2 regions of the Neisseria weixii genome follow, and region 2 is predicted to be linked to the other one. Evidence: riboswitches for the same ligand, from Rfam matches in the RefSeq annotation. Region 2 holds a riboswitch; the other holds the start of a gene.
What was found. A riboswitch is a leader RNA that binds a small molecule or an ion and turns the genes downstream of it on or off. The one in region 2 is predicted to bind thiamine pyrophosphate.
Positions count from the first base shown of each region.

Region 1: another riboswitch for thiamine pyrophosphate. It lies ahead of thiM (hydroxyethylthiazole kinase); the one in region 2 lies ahead of thiC (phosphomethylpyrimidine synthase ThiC).

Region 1 covers NZ_JBHSPY010000013.1:57,335-64,199, forward strand. The annotation lists gene ACFPVS_RS07935 (TonB-dependent hemoglobin/transferrin/lactoferrin family receptor) at 1-444, opposite strand, end outside; TPP riboswitch at 719-813, shown strand; gene thiM (hydroxyethylthiazole kinase) at 932-1,729, shown strand; gene thiD (bifunctional hydroxymethylpyrimidine kinase/phosphomethylpyrimidine kinase) at 1,826-2,632, shown strand; gene ACFPVS_RS07950 (OsmC family protein) at 2,911-3,327, shown strand; gene ACFPVS_RS07955 (GntR family transcriptional regulator) at 3,834-4,580, shown strand; gene ACFPVS_RS07960 (LysO family transporter) at 4,640-5,542, shown strand; gene ACFPVS_RS07965 (DeoR/GlpR family DNA-binding transcription regulator) at 5,622-6,395, shown strand; gene ACFPVS_RS07970 (glutathione S-transferase family protein) at 6,411-6,865, shown strand, end outside.
Region 2 covers NZ_JBHSPY010000001.1:218,500-225,364, forward strand. The annotation lists gene ACFPVS_RS01200 (hypothetical protein) at 1-327, opposite strand, end outside; gene ACFPVS_RS01205 (lytic transglycosylase domain-containing protein) at 303-929, opposite strand; partial or broken gene thiC (phosphomethylpyrimidine synthase ThiC) at 1,823-3,696, opposite strand; TPP riboswitch at 3,792-3,889, opposite strand; gene rfaD (ADP-glyceromanno-heptose 6-epimerase) at 4,012-5,016, opposite strand; gene rfaE1 (D-glycero-beta-D-manno-heptose-7-phosphate kinase) at 5,085-6,047, opposite strand; gene pyrF (orotidine-5'-phosphate decarboxylase) at 6,173-6,865, opposite strand, start outside.

The DNA of each region.
Region 1 (6,865 bases), on a different contig from region 2:
GGCAATATCGATTTGGCGTACCAATTCAGGGTCAATTGCCAAACGTGAGCTGTTGAAATTGCCGTAGCGGGCATACAGCGAATTTTCTTCGGAATCAGGTAAATTAACGCCGTCAATGCTTATGCCGACACGGTTGCCTTCTACACCGCGCATGGCAAAGCCTTTCTGATGGCGGCCACTGTCACTTAAACCTACATCTGGTGTATAGCGCACCAAGTCTTTGTTGTCGCGAATCATCTCGGTTTGAATCTGTTCGAGTTGCTTACGCTCAACGGAAGGCGGTGTCATGCGCTTGCCGCGTACGTTAACTTGCTGCAATTGCAATGGATGCGCAGCTTGGGTTCTGTCTGGGTATTCGTCTGAATTGATTTCGAATGCTCTAGTTGGATGGCTGAACAACAACCCGATTATTGCAGCCAAAGGAAGGATATGTGGTGTTTTCATAGGAGATGCGCTATTACATAAATTAAATTAATTAAAAATAATCAGCAATAAATAAAAATTAAAATCATTTATTTTATAAAAATGTATATCATTTTTATTTTTATATCAATATAAATTTTAACGTTTGATAACATAATAAGTGTTTGCTTAACAAAAAATCGATAAAGGCTGATTAAGTGAGTGAAGTTTATGTTGAAAATAATCGTACTGATCCGCTGTACACCAAACATTGCCATGGCACAATAATCTAAGCTAATATAGTCGAGCATTTTATTGATTAGAGTCGGGGTGCGGTTGTAAAGCTGCTGAGAACATACCCGTGAACCTGATACAGTTTGTACTGGCGTAGGAAACTCATCACAAGCATTGATTGCTATGAAGGCACAACCCGCGCATCGGTGGGTTGTGCTTTTTTTCGTATGGGAAGGCTCTCTATAGGCCATAGAACGAAGTGCAAGCCGTCTGAACTCTTGTTAAGGAAACCATCATGGATTTTGCCTGTTTAGAACACATGCGCGTGCGCAATCCTTTGGTGCACAGCATCACCAATACCGTGGCGGCGCATTTTACTGCCAACGGTTTGCTGGCGGCGGGGGCTTCGCCGATTATGGGCAATGAGCCTGACGAAATGGCGGATATGGCGGCGGTTTGCGAGGCTTTGCTGATCAACATCGGCACATTGGAACAATCCACCATCGCCGCGATGTTTGCCGCCGGAAAAGCAGCGAATGCACGCGGTATTCCGGTGGTGCTCGACCCTGTAGGCGTGGCGGCCACACCGTTGCGCCGTGAAACTGTGGCGCGGTTACTCGAAGAAATCAAGTTTGCGGCGATACGCGGCAATGCGGCGGAAATCGGTTTTATCGCCGGCGAAGCATGGCAGGGTAAAGGTGTGGATGCGGGGCAGGGCGCGGCCAACGCGGCGCAGATTGCGGCGTCGGTGGCGCAGAAATATCAATGCGTCGTGGCGGTAAGCGGTGAGACGGATTATGTTTCAGACGGCCAATCGACGTTTACCGTGAAAAACAACACGCCGCTGTTTCCGAAAATCACCGCGTCAGGCTGCTTGCTGGGTGCCGTGATTGCCGCATTTTTGGCATCGGAGCAAGGCGATGATTTGGCTGCGGTCACGGCGGCTTGCACCTTTTACGCCGTTGCCGGTGAAACCGCCGCGCAGGGCTTGGACGAACGCCAAAGCGGCACATTCGGCGTGAAACTGATCGACAGCTTGGCCATGATTTCGGCACAAGATTTGACCGCCAAAGCGCGTGTCGAGGCCGTCTGAACAGACAAACACGCAGCAATGTTTTGAAACAATTTTTCAGACGGCATGGTTTATATTGATGATTACAGGCCGTCTGAACGATTCAAGGAGAACAAAATGGCAGAAACATTCGTACAAAGCTTAACCATTGCCGGTTCCGATTCGGGCGGCGGTGCGGGTATTCAGGCAGATTTGAAAACCTTTCAAATGCGCGGCGTGTTCGGCACCAGCGTGCTGACGGCGGTAACGGCGCAAAATACCTTGGGTGTGCACGGCGTGTATTTCGTGCCGACCGACATCATCACCGCGCAAATCCAAGCGGTGGCCGATGATTTCGATATCCGTGCATTCAAGCTCGGTATGCTCGGCACGGCGGAAATCATCGAATGCGTGGCGGATAATCTGCAAAACCGACGATTTGGCCAAATGGTGCTCGATCCGGTGATGATTGCCAAAGGCGGTGCTTCACTGCTGCACAGTTCGGCGGTGGGCGCAATGAAAAAGCATTTGTTGCCGCGTACCGATGTGCTCACGCCCAATCTGCCTGAAGCCGAAGCCTTAACCGGCGTGAAAATCGACAACCGCCAAGATGCCGAACGTGCCGCACGACTGCTGCAAGAAGCGGGCGTGAAACATGTGGTGATTAAAGGCGGTCATCTGAACAACAGCCAAAGCGAAGCCTGCACCGATTGGCTGTTTACGCCTGACGGTGTGGTTGAGATGGAAAGCCTGCGCTTCCCGACGCCGCATACCCACGGAACGGGCTGCACTTTCTCTGCCTGCATTACCGCGGAATTGGCCAAAGGCTTTGCGGTAGAGCAAGCCGTGCAAACCGCGAAAGACTACATCACCGCCGCCATCAGCCAGCCGCTGAATATCGGTGCGGGACACGGCCCGGTCAATCACTGGGCTTACAAAGCTTGACGGCTGCAAGCGAGAGGCCGTCTGAAAATCAGCTTTTCAGACGGCCTTGAGTATGCGTTATCATCAGCAGCTTTATGTCTCTGATAATAAAATGCGTTGACCTAAAAACGCATAGCGAGAATATTGCCTTATGTTGTTTTAAACGCAGCATCTTTTTGCGTACCGAAAATCATTACGCCATCCGCAGCATTGGTAATTTGGCATGAAATTGTTTACAATACGCGACATCAAAGCCGTGTCGGAACTTCGCGCGGCGCTTACTTAAGAAAGTAGAGAATATGCAGGTTACATCAAAATGGTTGGACGGAATGTGCTTTGTCGGCACCGCTGAAGGCGGGCACAGCGTGGTAATGGAGGGTGCGGCGGCGGAAGGTGCGGTAAAACGCGGTGCCAGCCCGATGGAAATGTTGTTGCTGGGTGTGGCCGGTTGTTCCAGCATTGATGTGGTGATGATTGCCGAAAAGCAACGTCAGAAAGTAATCGATTGCCAAGCCACGGTAACAGCCAAGCGCGCCGATGAAGCGCCGCGCGTGTTTACCGAAATCCATATTCATTTCAAAGTCATCGGTCATGATTTGAGAGAAAGCGCGATTGCCAAAGCGGTGGAATTATCTGCGGAAAAATACTGCTCTGCCTCGATTATGCTGGGCAAGGCGGCTAAGGTCACGCATAGTTTTGAAGTGGCCGAAGCCTGAAAACTTTGCAAGCTTCCCATCTTTGGTATATTTCATCGTTATGTGCTGCCGGAAAGCTTGTTTGTCTTCATAATATGTCTTCGCTTTCTGCGCTGCGATAACATCGAATTGTATTCAAATTCAAGGTTTTGCAAAGGTCTTAGTGTAATTTTTCAGACGGCCTAATTTATAATGAATGAATATAGTGAATGAATCGGGAGGTTTTCAGGTAAAATAGCCTGTTAACGCAGACATGGAGAGATGGCGCGAAAGGCCGTCTGAACAGCATGATGGGTAAATGGAACCTGTATTGCGCAATATCCTGTAAACCGACTATCAAAAAAGCAGATATATTCAAGCTGTATCTTGAATATATCTGCCCATTTGAACCTTTTCTCTATTTAACCGCCTTGTAATACTTGGCTTTTCTTTAGAGTTATTGTGCAAGTTATGTTCTGAATTGTCAACAAATTTTATTAATATTGTAAACAACCCGTTTGTGCAAATGAAATTGCTAGGGAAATCAAATGAATAACCAAAATAAATCAAATCATACCGCAACCAATACTGCACCGGCGACATCTTCATTAATTTTGGAAGAGCGACATGATTCCGAGCTTTTCCGGGTTTATGCCTCTATTTTGGATGCCATTACCGACCACGTTTTACTGCCGGGCAAAAAGCTGACCGAATCTGATTTGTGCCGCCAGATGGTGTGTTCGCGCAATACTGTGCGCAGCGCTTTATCGCTACTGGCACACGATAAAATTGTCGATTTGCAGCCCAACCGCGGTGCATTCGTGCATGTGCCGGATTTGAAAGAAATTCAAGATGTATACAAGTCGCGCATCGAATTGGAAACCATGATTTTCAATTTATTGCTTGAATTACCGGATTTGGAAATACGCCTGCAGCCTTTGTATGACATGATTGAACGCGAGGCAGAAGCATCGGTAAACGGCGACAGCGTGGGTTGGAACCGCCTGGCCAATGCCTTCCACGTTGAATTGGTGCGTCTGTTGGATAATGACGTGTTGTTTGAAATCATGAATACCTTGTGCGCCCGTTCATCGCTGATTGTTGCGGTATTCGGCGAACGCAGCCACGGCCACGGCCACCGCACCAGCGGCCATACTTATAACGAACACCGCGAAATTTTGGATTTGCTCGCCGCCGGTAAACGCACACGGGTACTGAAGTTATTGCGCCGTCACTTGGGCGGCTGTATCGAGCGTTTGAAAAGCAAATACGAAGCGCAAAACGAATTGCATTAATTAATCTCAAGAAGAGGCCGTCTGAAAGGTTTTCAGACGGCCTTTGATGTGGAAAACAAATGGAAAGTTTGATGACCTTAGTGTCGGTGTTGGCGCCGATGTTTCTCGGATTTTTTATCCGCCTGCCCAAGCCTTATTTGGCATTGGTGGATAAAATGCTGGTGGTGCTGGTGTATGCCGTGCTGCTTTTAATCGGCGTGTCGCTCTCGCGCGTAGAAAATTTGGGTTCGCAACTCCATACCATCGTGCTGACGACCTTATTGTTGTTTGCCTGCACCATCGGTATGAATTTGCTGGCCTTGATGTGGTTTGACCGCCGCTTTCCTTGGCAGGCCAAAGGTTCCGGCCAAAAAGCCAATGTGAGTTTATCGGGTAGCGCCAAACAGCTCGGCTGCGTGGCTTTGGGCTTTGTATTCGGCAAATTGATGGCCGACGTGTGGCTGCCGTCTGAAAACTTGGGTATGTATTGCCTGATGGCGCTGGTGTTGCTGATCGGTATCCAGCTCAACGGCAGCGGCGTGAGTTTGCGCCAAGTATTGGTTAACAAGCGCGGCGTTCAGACGGCCACGATCATGATGGCATCGTCGCTGGCCGGCGGTTTGGTGTTTGCTGCGTTGAATGAAGATGTCTCGTGGCTGAAAGGCTTGGCTCTGGCTTCGGGCTTCGGCTGGTATTCTTTGTCGGGTCTGGTGATGACCGAAGCTTACGGCGCGGTGTGGGGCAGTATTATGCTCTTGAACGATTTGGGGCGGGAATTTTTTGCGCTGGTGTTTATTCCGATGTTGATGCGCCGCCATCCGAGCGCGGCGGTGGGCGTGGGCGGGGCGACCAGCTTGGATTTTACTTTGCCGGTTATCCAAAGCTCGGGTGGTTTGGCCGCTGTGCCGCTGGCGATTAGTTTCGGCTTTATCGTCAATGTGGCGGCGCCGTTTTTAATGGTGGTTTTTTCCTCATTCGGTTGAAGCCGTTAACAAAATTTGGCAAAATCCTAAAAATATTCTGCATAAGAACAATACGGCAGCCCACACAAAAGAAAACACCATGAAACCACGAATCCAAAGACACGAAAAAATCATCGAATTGGTGCGTGCGCAGCATTACATGTCGATCGACCAATTGGCCAAAGAGTTGGACGTAACCCCGCAAACCATCCGCCGCGATATTAATTTATTAAGCGAAGAAAACGTATTGCGCCGCTATCACGGCGGAGCGACTTTGGGCGACGTGTTGGAAAGCGAATTGCAGCAAGGCAAGCGCAACAGCCATCAGGAAGAGAAAAATGCCATTGCGCAACTGATTGCCGACCAAATTCCCGACAATGCCTCGCTTTTTCTCAGTATCGGCACCACCATGGAGGCCGTGGCTGCCGCATTGATTAAGCAGCGCCGCAATTTACGCATCATCACCAACAATATTTATGTTGCTTCGATGGCCTCTTCCCGAAGCGACTACATCGTGATCATCACGTCCGGCGTGGTGCGTCCTATCGATGGCGGCGTGACCGGTGTGGCTACTGTGGATTTCATCAATCAATTCAAAGTCGATTATGCGGTGATGAGCACGCACGGCGTGGAAGAAGACGGCTCGCTTTTGGATTACGACTACAAAGAAGTCAGCGTGATGCAGGCGATGATGAACAATGCACGCGTGAAGTTTTTGGGTGTGGATCACACCAAGTTCAACAGCAATGCTTTGGTGCGCCTAGGCAACATTACCGAATTCGATAAAGTGTTTACCGACCGCGCACCGGCCGACAATATGCGCAAAATTCTCGACAGCGCCGGTGTGGAATGGTTCACGCCGCCTACGCGCTAATATTAGGAACAGAGCATGAAATTGTGGTATTCGAATACCAGCCCGTATGTGCGCAAAGTGCGTGCCGTGACAGTTCATCATGCCTTGGGCACACAGATTGAAGCCCGTCTTATTAGCGCTACGGCGTTTTCCGAACAAGCCGAACACAACCGCGATACACCGCTCGGACGCATTCCGGTGTTGCAAACCGATGAAGGTACATGGCTTTACAGCAGCAATGTCATTGCCGGATACCTGGACGCACAAGGCAGCAGCCACAGTTTATATCCGCAAGACGACAAGCGTTGGGTGGTATTGAATCTGCACGATTTGGCTGCAGGTATGCTGGACAACACCGTTGATATGGTGGGTGAAAAACTGTTGCACCCCGAAGCAGAATGGTGGCAGTCGCGCCATGAGCAGATTATCCGCCGCAACACGCGCACGTTGCCGGTATTGGCCGATGCCATCAAACCGTTTGATACAGAATT
Region 2 (6,865 bases):
ACAGCAGATCTGAATGATGTCTCCCAATGTTTTATGGCCGAAATAACCCCAAACGGCTACTGCCAAGATAGCTACCCCGGACAAAATGGCAACAATACCGTAGAAACCCTGTACCAATTCCTTGAGACTGCCCTCTGCCGTTGACAGCCCTCCGGCAGCCAATGCCATTTGAGCAAAGCCCAAAATCATTGAAAAGAAAACGGCTTTACCCCATTGACGGGTATTTTGACTAACTGTGATCATCATTAACTCCATAAAAAAAACCGCATAAAGCGGCAACAAAAAAAGCCCGAAGGCCACACTTAAAATTCTTGAAACACGTCCCATGCCTCATGCCGGCGTTTCATGGCCACCGGAACAGCCGTGGCCGTTTCCACTTGGGCGACTGCCATTTTCGGTTTGGCAGACGGCTTAACCGGCGGAGTAAAAGAAGCAGTCATCAAAGACGGGTTTTTACTCAAGCGTGCATAGCGGTATTTCACGTTTTTCACATACGCACGGGTTTCTGCGTAAGGCGGAATACCCCGGTATTTGTCGACTGCGCCTTCGCCGGCGTTGTATCCGGCCAAAACCAAATCGATATCGCACCCGGTCGGGTGATTTTTATCGGGATAACGGTTGCACAAAAAACGCAGATAACGCGTGCCTGCAATCAGGTTCGGCTCAGGCTGATACAGATGCTTCGGATTTACGCCCATCCGCGCCGCCGTCGGCGGAATTACCTGCATCAGACCGCGCGCATTTTTGTGTGATAAGGCGTTCGGATTGCCTGAACTTTCGCGCCCCATTACCGCCCAAATCATTTTCGGGTCAAGACGCTGGGCCGCCGCATGTTTTTCAACTAACACAGCATACTGTGGAAACGTTAATTTCTCTGCGTTTGCTACTGAAGCTAACAGCAACACCGTCAAGAAAACTTTTCTTCTCATCCAGCCTCCTTTCAAAAATAAAAAAAGCAATATTTAAAGCCTTTGAAACTAAGGATTTAAATATTGCTTCTGTGTCAAAATTGTGACGGGGAAGTACATATCAAGATTGGCTATAACATTGTGTGCAGACATCAATCTTTAGTATTTTCAATTAGTTATAAATTTAAATAAAAACTTAAAATCCGTCGACCCTAAACAGGTCGTGCCGGTTCGATTCCGGCTCCGGGCACCACCACTCATTTTTATTCCTGCTTATTCAGGGAACTAATATAAAAAGCCGTCTGAAAAATCAGACGGCTTTTTTTACTAGGTTTTTCTGGATTCTGTTTTGTGATAAGTATATTGTTTGTGACGCACTATATATATAAATTATGGTGTTTTTTCAGACGGCCTGAGATGTAGGAAATTGTCGGGTTGTTTACACTTTTTATGCAAAACAGCTTTTATTTTCTGCCTAAATGATTGTTTTAGGATTGTTGAGCATTATCAAGAACCATGCGGCGTTGCCGTGCCTTTCGGCATTCTTGACAACACTCAAAAATCCCAAAATGGGTCTTCAAGCAAAAAAGCAAAAGTGTAAACAACGCTAGGATTTTCTACACTAAAACCAAACAGCCGTCATTCCCGCGCAGGCGGGAATCCATCTTAAAATTTCAGAAACTTATTTTATTCAATAGTTTGTCATGTTCAAAAATGGATTCCCACGCAGGCGGGAATGACGTCGATTCTTTGTGCAGTGGCTTTTCAAGGAGTTTTGCAAAGGTCTCGGCCTTTTCATCAAATGAAGAGCCAGTTCCGACATTGTCTTTAAATAACCTTCCGCTTAAGCTATTCTCATCAAACCGCAATAAAACGCCGTCTGAAACACAATCGTTTCAGACGGCGTATTTTTATCAACTATAAATCTTAGCGCCCTGCTGCACAAATTCCACCGCTTTTTCCTGCATACCCTGCTGTGCGGCAGCATAGTCGCGCACTTCCTGCGTGATTTTCATCGAGCAGAATTTGGGGCCGCACATTGAGCAGAAATGCGCGGTTTTGGCGCCTTCGGCCGGCAGGGTGGCATCATGGAAACTTTCGGCGCGTTCGGGGTCGAGGCTTAGGCGGAACTGGTCGCGCCAGCGGAATTCGAAGCACGCTTTTGATAAGGCATTGTCTCTCAGTTGCGCGCCCGGCCAGCCTTTGGCCAAATCGGCGGCATGGGCGGCGAGCTTGTAGGTGATGATGCCGGTGCGCACGTCTTCTTTATCGGGCAGGCCCAAATGTTCTTTGGGGGTAACGTAGCAGAGCATGGCCGTGCCGTACCAGCCGATATTGGCTGCGCCGATGCCGGAAGTGATGTGGTCGTAGCCCGGCGCGATGTCGGTAACCAAGGGGCCGAGCGTGTAGAACGGCGCTTCGAAACAGTGTTGCAGCTCTTCTTCCATATTGGCGCGAATGCGTTGCAGTGGCACATGGCCGGGGCCTTCGATCATCACCTGCACATCGTGCTGCCAGGCTTTGGCGGTCAATTCACCCAAGGTGTGCAATTCGCCAAACTGCGCCGCATCGTTGGCATCGGCCATGCAGCCGGGGCGCAGGCCGTCGCCCAAGCTGAACGACACGTCATAAGCCTTCATGATTTCGCAGATTTCGTCGAAACGGGTGTAGAGAAAGTTTTCCCGATGGTGCGCCAAATACCATTTGGCCATAATCGAGCCGCCGCGCGACACAATGCCGGTAAGCCGATCGGCGGTAAGCGGCACATAACGCAGCAGCACGCCGGCATGGATGGTGAAATATTCCACGCCCTGTTCGGCCTGTTCGATCAAGGTGTCGCGGAACAAATTCCAAGTCAAATCTTCGGCAATGCCGCCGGTTTTCTCCAAGGCCTGATAAATCGGCACGGTGCCGATGGGCACGGGCGCGTTGCGTGTAATCCATTCGCGTGTTTCGTGGATGTGTGCGCCGGTGGACAAATCCATAATCGTGTCGGCGCCCCAACGCAGCGCCCAAACCATTTTTTCCACTTCTTCGGTGAGGCTGGAGGTTACCGCCGAATTGCCCAGATTGCCGTTGATTTTCACCCGGAAATTGCGGCCGATAATCATCGGTTACAGCTCGGGGTGGTTGATGTTGGCGGGAATAATGGCACGGCCGGCGGCCACTTCGCGGCGCACGAATTCGGGGGTGATTTGGTCGGGATGGGTGGGAATTTGTGCGCCCAAGGCTTCGCCGGCGTGTTGTTTGATTAATTTGGCGTATTCAGGCCGTCTGAACAGCTCGTCCATTTTCATCTGCTCGCGCAGGGCAACAAACTCCATTTCCGGCGTGATGATGCCTTGGCGGGCATAGTGCATCTGGGTCACGTTGCGGCCGGCTTTGGCGCGGCGCGGGCGGGTGATTTGGTTGAAACGCAAATGGGCGGTTTTCGGATCGTGCGCGCGCTCCTTGCCGTATTTGCTGGAGAGACCGCTCAAGATTTCGCTGTCGCGGCGTTCGTCTATCCACGCGCTGCGGATGTGCGGCAGGCCTTGTTTCAAATCGATTTCGGCGTTCGGATCGCCGTAGGCCCGCTGGTGTCGTAAACGGGAATCGGCGGGTTGACCTCGCGTCCGTGTTCGGTTACCGTGTCGTCTTGGCCGATCTCGTGTAAGGGCACGCGCATATCGGGGCGGCTGCCCGAAAGATAGATTTTGCGTGAGTTGGGGTAGGCAAACTGAATACCAAAATCGTGGGAAAGCTGGTCGAGTTGGTCGGCTTCATTGCCATTGGTTTTGAGTGCCATAAAAAATGCTCCTGTTTCTCGTTTAGAATAAAACGAAACAGGAGCGGCGTTTGGGGTTTCAGACGGCCTGATGGATTCAACAAGGCCGTCTGAAAAATAAACTCGCTGAAACTCCCCACGCAGGTATTATCCTGATCGGGTGGTATAAGGGTAATTCTCAGCCGCGCATGGCGCAGCACCCCTGTTTCGGTTAAGGAAAATTAAAGCATAAACGGTGAATATTGTAAATTCTGATTTGTTTGTACTGATACTTTCTAACAAAGATCACAGGCCGCCTGAAAGCATTTCAGACGGCCTGGAGATAGCATTCGGCATTTAAACCAAGTTCGCCAACATCCAGTGCACATAGCGGCTCACGCCTTCTTTGACATCAAAGAAAGATTCATTGTAACCGGCTGCACGCAGTTTGCTGATATCGGCTTGGGTAAAGCTCTGGTATTTGCCTTTTAACGCGTCGGGAAACGGAATGTAGCGAATCAATTCTTCTTTCACTAATTCGTCCAAGCTCATTTCCGGCTTGCCTTCGGCAGAGCGGCAGGCATTGACGGTGGCGGCGGCCAAGTCGTTAAACTGCTGGCTGCGGCCTGTGCCTAAGTTGAAAATGCCCGACAATTCAGGATTATCGAAGAAGAACAGATTCACTTTCGCCACGTCTTCCACGCTGACGAAATCGCGGGTCTGCTCGCCGTTGCCGTAACCATCATTGGCGCCGAACAGATTCACATAGCCGTTTTCACGGTATTGGTTGAAATGATGGAAAGCCACCGAAGCCATGCGGCCTTTGTGCTGCTCCATTTGGCCGTAAACATTGAAATAGCGGAAGCCCACTACTTGCGCGGTCAAGCCCTCTTCCATGCGGCGGCGCAATACTTGGTCGAACAGAAATTTTGAATAGCCGTACACATTCAGCGGTTTTTCCAATTCGCGCTCTTCGCGGAAAATCTCGCCCTTGCCGTACACCGCCGCGCTGGACGCATAGAGGAACGGAATATGCTCATCTTGACACCAATCCAGCAAATCCAGCGTATATTGATAGTTGTTGTCCATCATATACAGGCCGTCGTGGTTCATGGTATCGGAACACGCGCCTTGGTGGAACACAGCTTCAATATCATCATAAGGCAAGGCATGTCCGCGCACTTGGCGGATAAATTCGTGTTTGTCGAGATAATGGCTGATTTCGCATTCGGCCAGATTTTTGAATTTTTCGCCGCGCGTCAGGTTATCCACCGCCACGATGTCGGTGATGCCGCGTGCATTCAGCGCTTTGACAATGTTGCTGCCGATAAAGCCGGCCGCGCCGGTTACGATGATGGTCATAACAATTCCTTTTGTTTTTCAGACAGCCTATTGAATCAAGGCCGTCTGAATCGTTGAATATTCGATGTTTATTGGTCGGCCAACGCGGTTTGCAATTCATCAAACGAGCAAACCGCCGTCCCCAATTTCGCCACCACCACACCGGCGGCGGTATTGGCCAAATGCATGGATTCGGGCATGGTAAAACCGGCCGCCATCGCCAAGCCCATGCCGGCAATCACGGTGTCGCCCGCGCCGGAAACGTCATAGACTTCCTGCGCACGCGTCGGCTGGTATACCGCTTCGCCGTCGTTAAACAGCGTCATGCCTTCTTCACTGCGGGTCAGCAAAATAGCGGTCAAATCAAGGTGACGGCGCAAGTATTGTGCTTTGTCGGTCAACTCGTCTTCGTTGCGCCAGCTGCCGGCCACTTCTTTCAATTCGCTGCGGTTTGGCGTAATCAAAGTCGCGCCGGCATATTTTTCGTAATCATCGCCTTTCGGGTCAATCAACACGATTTTTCCCGCCTGTTTCGCCCAGTCAATCATGTCGGCGATGTGGGTCAGACCGCCTTTGCCGTAATCAGAAAAAATCACCGCATCGTAATCAGGCAACACTTCCTGATAACGCTCTTTCACCTGTTCCAACACTTCGTGATGCGGTAATTCTTCAAAATCCAAACGAATCAATTGCTGGTTGCGGGCAACCACGCGCAACTTGACCGTAGTGGCGATTTGTCCGTCGCGCATTAAATAAGATTCCACGCCGTCCTGCTGCATAAGCCGGTCGAGCGAATCGGCCGCTTCGTCATGGCCGGTTACCGACAACAATCCGGCCTTACCACCCAAGGAAGCAATATTGCGCGCCACATTGGCCGCCCCGCCAGCACGTTGGTCGATTTGATTGATTTTCGCCACAGGAACCGGTGCTTCAGGCGAAATGCGCGATACGTCGCCGAACCAATAACGGTCGAGCATGACATCGCCCACCACCAGCACGCGGGCTTGGGCAAAACGTTGTTGTACATCTGCTGCTTGGAATTTTTGTACCATATGGAATTCCTGATTTGGGTATACTGCCTGATGGCGTGAATCGTTTTTCGCGCTCACGCCGATATGCTTTTTTCATTCAATGCTATTTGTTTTTCAACCCGCTCTGGTTTTAAGGCCGTCTGAAATTATTCCGTCGGATTGGCCACTCGGTTCACTTCACGCAACACGGCAATCGGGTCAGCGGCTTGCGTCACCGGGCGCCCCATCACCAAATAAGTCGAACCGGCGGTCAGGGCTTCGGTAGGGGTCATGATGCGGCGTTGGTCATCGTTGTTACCGGCAATATCCAAGCGGATGCCCGGTGTTACCAACACAAAATCTTCGCCTAATTCGCGGCGCAACGGCGCGGCTTCCAAAGGCGAACAGACAACACCGTCCAAGCCCGAGCTTTGGGTTAATTTAGCCAAGCGCAACACTTGCTGCTCCGGCTCGATGTCCAAACCGATTTCCGCCATGTCGCTTTGTTCCATACTGGTCAATACGGTCACACCGATCAGCAGCGGTTTTTGCGCATGATTGGCAATGGCTTCGGCCGCGGCTTCCATCATGCGGCGGCCGCCCGAAGCGTGCAAATCAACCATCCACACACCCATATCGGCCGCCACGCGGCAGGCTTGGGCTACGGTATTCGGAATATCGTGGTATTTCAAATCCAAGAATAGTTTAAAGCCTTGGTTAATCAGCTTTTCCGCCAACGGCCGGCCGGTTGCGGTAAACAATTCTTTGCCGATTTTGATTTGACACAGGCCCGGGTCGAGCGTGCGCACAAAATTCAGCGTACCGGCTTCGTTGGCAAAATCCAAGGCCACTATTACCGG